2 regions of the Isachenkonia alkalipeptolytica genome follow, and region 2 is predicted to be linked to the other one. Evidence: riboswitches for the same ligand, from Rfam matches in the RefSeq annotation. Region 2 holds a riboswitch; the other holds the start of a gene.
The links. Region 2 has a riboswitch for glycine ahead of ISALK_RS11910 (GrdX family protein). Riboswitches for the same ligand answer to the same signal wherever they lie in the genome.

Region 1: another riboswitch for glycine. It lies ahead of ISALK_RS07985 (PTS sugar transporter subunit IIC); the one in region 2 lies ahead of ISALK_RS11910 (GrdX family protein).

Annotation. Positions count from the first base shown of each region.
Region 1 covers NZ_SUMG01000008.1:14,395-17,812, reverse strand. The annotation lists gene ISALK_RS07995 (homocysteine S-methyltransferase family protein) at 1-101, opposite strand, end outside; gene ISALK_RS07990 (hypothetical protein) at 336-914, opposite strand; gene ISALK_RS07985 (PTS sugar transporter subunit IIC) at 1,003-2,049, opposite strand; glycine riboswitch at 2,238-2,344, opposite strand; gene ISALK_RS07980 (PQQ-dependent sugar dehydrogenase) at 2,811-3,418, opposite strand, start outside.
Region 2 covers NZ_SUMG01000018.1:22,583-26,000, forward strand. The annotation lists gene ISALK_RS11900 (MBL fold metallo-hydrolase) at 1-410, opposite strand, end outside; gene ISALK_RS11905 (tRNA (cytidine(34)-2'-O)-methyltransferase) at 573-1,067, shown strand; glycine riboswitch at 1,202-1,307, shown strand; glycine riboswitch at 1,311-1,391, shown strand; gene ISALK_RS11910 (GrdX family protein) at 1,483-1,863, shown strand; gene trxB (thioredoxin-disulfide reductase) at 1,937-2,884, shown strand; gene trxA (thioredoxin TrxA) at 2,970-3,287, shown strand; gene ISALK_RS11925 (glycine/sarcosine/betaine reductase component B subunit) at 3,350-3,418, shown strand, end outside.

The DNA.
Region 1 (3,418 bases), on a different contig from region 2:
AGGCAATTTTCCAGTAGTTCCTCTAAGTCATTCGAAAGGACTCCATCGGGGTGTCCCATATAACGAAGTATCTTTTTTCGATCTTCTTGTAGTAATCGCATCTCCACCCCTCCTTAATCCGAAATTTATCCTTGCCTTGATTTAAGTAATTTCTCCAACAGTTCCTTTTACACAAGTCGGTCCGTTAAGTAGTCCTTTCCTTGAAAAAAATTCTCCCTAATACCCATACCCTCATTCGTTTTAAAGATAAATTGAGTGTATTATGAATCTTTAAAACTGTCAATTCCAATAAGGATTTTTTTATCTTCGAAAGCTATTACCCCAAAACGAAACAATTACCCTACATGTAAAAAGGAGATTATCGTCGCTGTAATACCGATTACTGTTCCAAGTAGTAATTCACTTATATCATGACGTTTCAACTTTAACCTCGACCAAAAGACTAATGGCATCACTAAAAATACCAGACCGGCTTTAAAACCAAAGACAAAAGTTATCAGAGTTATCGGTCCCGAAACTCCACAGGCATGGCCGCTAGCCTTTTTTCCAATAATAAAGTTGGTAACCGACAATAGAATACCTGCCACAAGGTAAACCATAAACAATGCCTTCACACCTTGTGGCGCTTGTAAATATAATGTCCCTAGAAATCCTAAGACCTGTCCTGTCACCCCAGTGACAAATGCCAGATTCCGCTCCCATGTTCTTCCCTTTGTTCTGAATTTAGGAACCAAATATTTTATAGCATAAGCACTGGAGGGTACGATCACTAAAAAAACAATGGACCAGATAACCCAAAACTCCTGTTTATTATAAAAAGAAAAATCAATAAGATATATACTCATAATAGTTAATAAGGCTACCATCGGTACTACGGTTATGACGCTGATTCCTAAAGCCAGTTTGTTTTTCATACACTTCTCCCCCTCTTATGATTCATCTGTTTTTCTTTGAAAACTGTATCAGAGGAATATGAACTGAATATGAACTGTAAAGCCCGGTTTAAACGGCGGAGGCTTCCATGGGGTTATTGGATTCTTTTCCTTCTTTTTTTCCAATTCGTGGTTGATAGTTCCTAAAGGTTTTTGCACCGATGATTCCTGCAAGGATCCCTCCTGCCATGGCAAACACTAAAGAAAGGAATACCGTCAGAGGGCTATTAAATGCAAAGGGGGCAATAAGGCCGGGAATTGGAGATGCGGTACCCGGTGCGTGATTCACTATACCGAAATACGCTGCAGAGAGTCCTGCAAGGGCTCCCCCTAGAAAGTTGGAAAGATAAATGGGAATAGCATTCGCACTTACTATATCCGCCTGAGTTAACGGTTCCAACATGATTGCCAGGCTTTGACCACGGTCTCCGAGTTTCAGTTTTGAAAAAACGATTCCGTTGGTGAACGCACCGCCAAAGGTGGCAATGGCTGCAATGCCCATAGGTAGCCCTGTAAGGCCCAACATAGCAGTAAGGGCCATGGAACTTAACGGTGAGGTGCACATTACCTTCATAAGCCCTCCTAAGATAATGCCCATAAAAAGTGGTGACTGCAGCGCGGCTACAGAGATCATCTGACCAATACTGGAAAGCGTGGAATCCACCATAGGCCCACTGCTAAGGGCAATTATTCTCGCGAGTGGAGCTACTAATAATGCCCCAAATATAACATTCATTCCCGCAGGTATGCGTCGCTCAATATGGGGGGTGACTAAACCCAGGATGTAACCTGCAATGAATCCCGGAAGAATTCCCGCTCCTCCCACTGCTACGCCCGCGGATACCGCAAGGACAGGATTCACTTTCATTTGAATCATTGTAAGAGCAACCGCCGCGACTCCTCCCATGCTCCCGGAGACTTTGCCTACTTCTCCAAGAAATGCAATGTCCAGAAAATCTCCGGTAATATACAAATGGATGGCCTCCACTAAGAAAGTGGCAATCGCCGCACTGGCCAATCCGGACATAGCCTCTTGACCCTTAGGGGCCTTAAGACTAAAAATCGAAAAAATCAAAAGCATTGCAATTAACATCATGGTTCCAAGTAATATTTCCATGTTCCTTCCTCCTCATAAATTTATGTAGTATTCCTGTGACTAACCTTTAACTAACTTAATATAGTTTTGAGATTATTCCTTTCAGTAAAGCTGTAAATCCCCTCCTTCTTTTTACCGATTTTCCGGATTATTTTTAAATTGACAACAAAAAAAGGACGGAGAAACAATCGCACGCAAATTAAACATGCCTATTGTTCTCTGTCCTTTGTATCTGAAAGTTTCATAAGGATTCTTTGTTTTAGATCCCTTACTTGCTTCGTCGACGACCCCTCGGGTACTCTCCAGAGTTGTGTCCCGGTATTTGTACATAACCTGAAAGCTTCGGTACACCTTATGGCTTAGTGTCCCTTTCTCCTACGGTATGGGCTTTACCCATTCTCCAAATACCAATCAACCACATATAAAGTTTTAATCTGATTTCATCATAACGAAATTCATTCGAAAGGTCAATGAATTTTATAATATATAAGAAATTTAAGTTAAAAAGTGTACCAAGGGGTCGGACCCCATGGTACACTTTTCAGCCTTTTCTCCGAATAATATATTGCAGCAACGTAAAAAACAAAGATAAGACCACCATGGCGAACCAGGGGATGATAACAACCATATTGCCAAAATCAAATCGCCAAACCCACTTAATAAAAATTTCAAAAGGAAAGTAGCGGAATCCGAACAATAGTAAATTTACAGCAACTGTTAAAATGAGGGATAATATTATCATTCGTTTAATATATTCTAAGAATTTCACGCTGACTGCTCCTCTACTCTAATAGTATTGGTGTAATTCGTATAATCCGATCATCCTCCGATGCGGGGACCCCTCTACCATCCCGGTTGTTTGTAGCGATATATAAGGATCCTTCATGATAAACTACGGTCCTAATTCTACCGTAATCCTGAAACAGGGCTTCCTGACGCAGGAACTCTCCTTCCCGGTTAAAGTCAATACGCATAACCATATTGCCTCTCAATCCTGCAACATAAAGGGATTCCTCCACAAGATCTTCATGATGATAAAAGTCCATCCCTGAAGGGGCCAATGTAAATTCTGTATAACATACTACCGCTTCCTCAAAATCCGAGTCCTCTTCATCGCAGGTAATCTCGGGCCAACCGTAATTGCCTCCGGGATGTATATGATTGATCACGTCTAATCGCGTAGGCCCGTGCCCACTGGAAAAAAGCTCTTCTGTCCCCGGATGCCAGGCCAACCCCTGGGGATTGCGTATCCCATAGGCGTAAACCGGACTCTGATCAAAGGGATTGTCTTCGGGAATTCCTCCGTCGGGATGCAATCGTAAAATCATTCCTGCCAAAGAATCCACATTCTGGGCAAGTTCCGGATCCGCAGCGTCCCCCGTGGCAATAT
Region 2 (3,418 bases):
GGGGGAATTTCAATTAAGTATGAAACCCCTTGGTCCGTAGAGCCAAAGGTCTTGACTCGTAAACCGTCAATTACAAAGTCCTGATAAGACCGGCAAAGGGTGATGTTGCTGTGAGCCTGATGATATGTCTTTAAATCGTCGCTGAACACATATCGGGTCATGCCCTGTGAACTTTGAAAATCTTGAGTGAGGATCTTTTGGGTAAAGTGGTCGGGATGACCATGGGTTGCGAAATAATAAAAATCCTTATGCCCATGATGTCGTAGAAGCTTTAAAAATTCTTTTTCATCAAATGCGCCGTTTTCATGAAAATAATCGAAGATAAGAAGTTTTTCTTCGGTTTCAATCATTACCCCGCTGTGGTAAATATGAGTGATATTAAAGGTGCTTTGATTTTCAGGAGTGTTCATTGTTACCCACCGCCTTTATGAAATAGTTTTAAAGAATATACAATAAATCATACCCATTTATTTAAGCTTTATAGACATTTATCCCGGGGTAGAGTAAAATGTTGTATTAGTAATCCCGCAAGAATTAAGTAATTAAGAAGCAGATTATAAAGGAGATGGATCATGTCGTTGAATATCGTATTATTAGAACCGGAAATCCCTCAAAACACCGGTAATATCGCTAGAACCTGTGTCGTAACCGATACCACTTTACACATCATCGGGCCTATTAAGTTTTCCCTCGAAGAAAAGGCAGTAAAACGGGCGGGCCTCGATTATTGGAGTTCTTTAAAAGTTTATTACTACAAAAACTATCAAGAATTTAATCAGAAGCATCAGGATAAAAACATCTTTTATGCAACGACCAAAACTCATCGCCTCTACAGTGATGTCAATTATCAAAGCTATGAGGATCTGTATATCATGTTTGGAAAAGAAAGCAAAGGGATCCCTGAGAAGATTTTAAGAGAAAGTCCTGAAAACAATATCACCATACCCATGATGCAAATTGAAAAAGCCCGTTCCCTTAATTTATCGAATGCATGCGCAGTCGTGATTTATGAAGTATTAAGGCAATGGAACTTTCCTATGATGTTGAAAGAGGATTCGGATTTTTAGGTGGAGAATAGAGGAAATTAATATTAAAAAGAAGTTCGTTAAAAAAATATTAAAATTTCATTAAAAGTTATTGCTCTTTTAAATTATCTATATTATAATGACTGTGAAGTTAAAAATTCATAGCAGAACACTGGATGAAGAGTGTGGGAGAGACTCGGGAAACAACCCGGGCGCCGAAGGAATAAACTAAAAACCCCATTTTTTAGTGAATCTCTCAGGCAAAAGGACCGTACTTGGACAGTTCTCTGGAAAGCACATAAAGTGCACCGAAGGAGCAAAGCCCAAGACATTTTGGGAATAAACTCTCAGGTAAATCGAACAGAGTGGATTATGCAACCGGGCGTTGTCATAGTTCCTCTGTTTTTGTTTGTATAAATTGAAAGAAATTTCTTTCAAAAAGAAAAGGAGGGTGGGCGTGAATTATTTGCTTGTAACCAATAATCCTTTAGTAAAAAGCATGTATCAAAACAGAAAATTCCTGCTATATCTTGATGGAAGTTACCTGGAGGTTTTATACTATGCCCGGGACCAAATTCATAAAGGGCACGAACTTTTATCTCATCCTCTTTCGGGAAGTATTAAGCCAAATGAAACACCGTATAAAAGTCTTCTTATTTCAAGGAAGGCAAAATCCTTGAATTACCAATCGGTAACAATGATTGAAGACAGTATAGAAACCACAAAAAAATTTTTTTCTATTCAAGACCGCACCCAAGGTCTTAGGCAAGATCTTTTAAGTGATTTTCAGGAAATTGATTATCATTTAATCAAAGGAGCTTTAGAGTCAGCGAAGTAGTCGGCGTTTCAAGCATAAGCTTGAGTATATATACTTATGAAAACCATCAAAAATCAAATCAAGGGGTGAAAGCATGGAAAAAATTTATGACGTTATTATTATTGGCGCAGGACCTTCAGGTTTAACCGCAGGATTATATGCAGCAAGGGATCGAATGTCTACCCTAGTATTGGAAAAAGAGAAGCCCGGCGGCCAAATCGCCACCACCGATGAAGTTGCCAACTATCCAGGGTCCATTGAAAATGCCACAGGGCCGGATCTAGTAGCAAGAATGGTGGAACAATGTAAAGAATTTGGTGCAGAGATTGAAAAAGACACCATTCAAGAAGTTAACCTAGAAGATAAAATCAAAGTTCTTACAGGAGATAAAGGAACGTATAAAGCAAAATCTGTAATTGTAGCGACGGGTGCAACTCCACGAAAACTAGGTGCTCCCGGAGAAGTTGAGTTAACGGGTAAAGGGGTTTCCTACTGTGCGACTTGTGATGCAGATTTCTTCAGTGACTTTGAAGTGTTTTGCATTGGAGGCGGAGACTCTGCCGTGGAAGAAGCCATCCACTTATCAAAATTCGCCCGAAAAGTTACCATTGTCCATCGACGTGAAGAACTAAAAGCGGCGAAGTCAATTCAGGAAAAAGCTTTTAAAAATGAGAAAATTGACTTTATCTGGAACACGCAAGTTAAAGAGATTAAAGGGGACGGCATGGTAGAATCTATTGTGTTTGAAAACCTGAATACTGGGGAAGTTACTGAACACGAAGCAGATGAGGAAGACGGAACTTTTGGAATCTTCATATTTGTAGGTTACATTCCAGAAACCGATTTATTTAAAGGAAAAATGGAGTTATCTAAGGCGGGATACATTATTACAAATGATAATATGCATACCGACATACCGGGAGTATTTGCAGCGGGGGATGTTCGTGAGAAAACCCTAAGACAGGTAGCTACTGCCGTAGGAGATGGAGCTGTTGCCGCTATCCAAGCGGAAAAATATATTGAACACGCTTTTGAAGAATAGTTAAGGTTATATTTCACTTCTTAGTGAATTATATAATAAAAAATAAATAAAGCCTAAAATCAACCCTTTCAAGGAGGTGAATGAAATGCTAGCTGTAGATAAGAGCAACTTTGAAGAAGAAGTATTGCAAGAAGAAAAAACAGTTTTAGTAGATTTCTGGAGCGAAGGTTGTGAACCTTGTAAAGCCTTAATGCCGGATATTGAAGCCTTAGAAGAGGTCTATGGAGATCAAGTGAAATTTGTAAAGCTTGATACAACCAAAGCCAGAAGATTGGCGATCAAACAAAAAGTTTTAGGGCTTCCTACCATTGCCATTTATGAAAATGGAGAGAAGAAAGAAGAGGTTACTAAAGATGAAGCTTCTAAGGAAAACGTAGAAGCGATGATTAAAAAGTTTGTTTAAGGTTTTAGAAGGCCTGTAGAGATGGCTTTGCAGGTCTTTAATTAAAAAGGGAGGTGAAGGTTTTGAAGCTTAAGTTAGGCAGAATTTTTATTGAAGATGTGAAGTTTGGTGATACTACAAAGGTTGAGAAC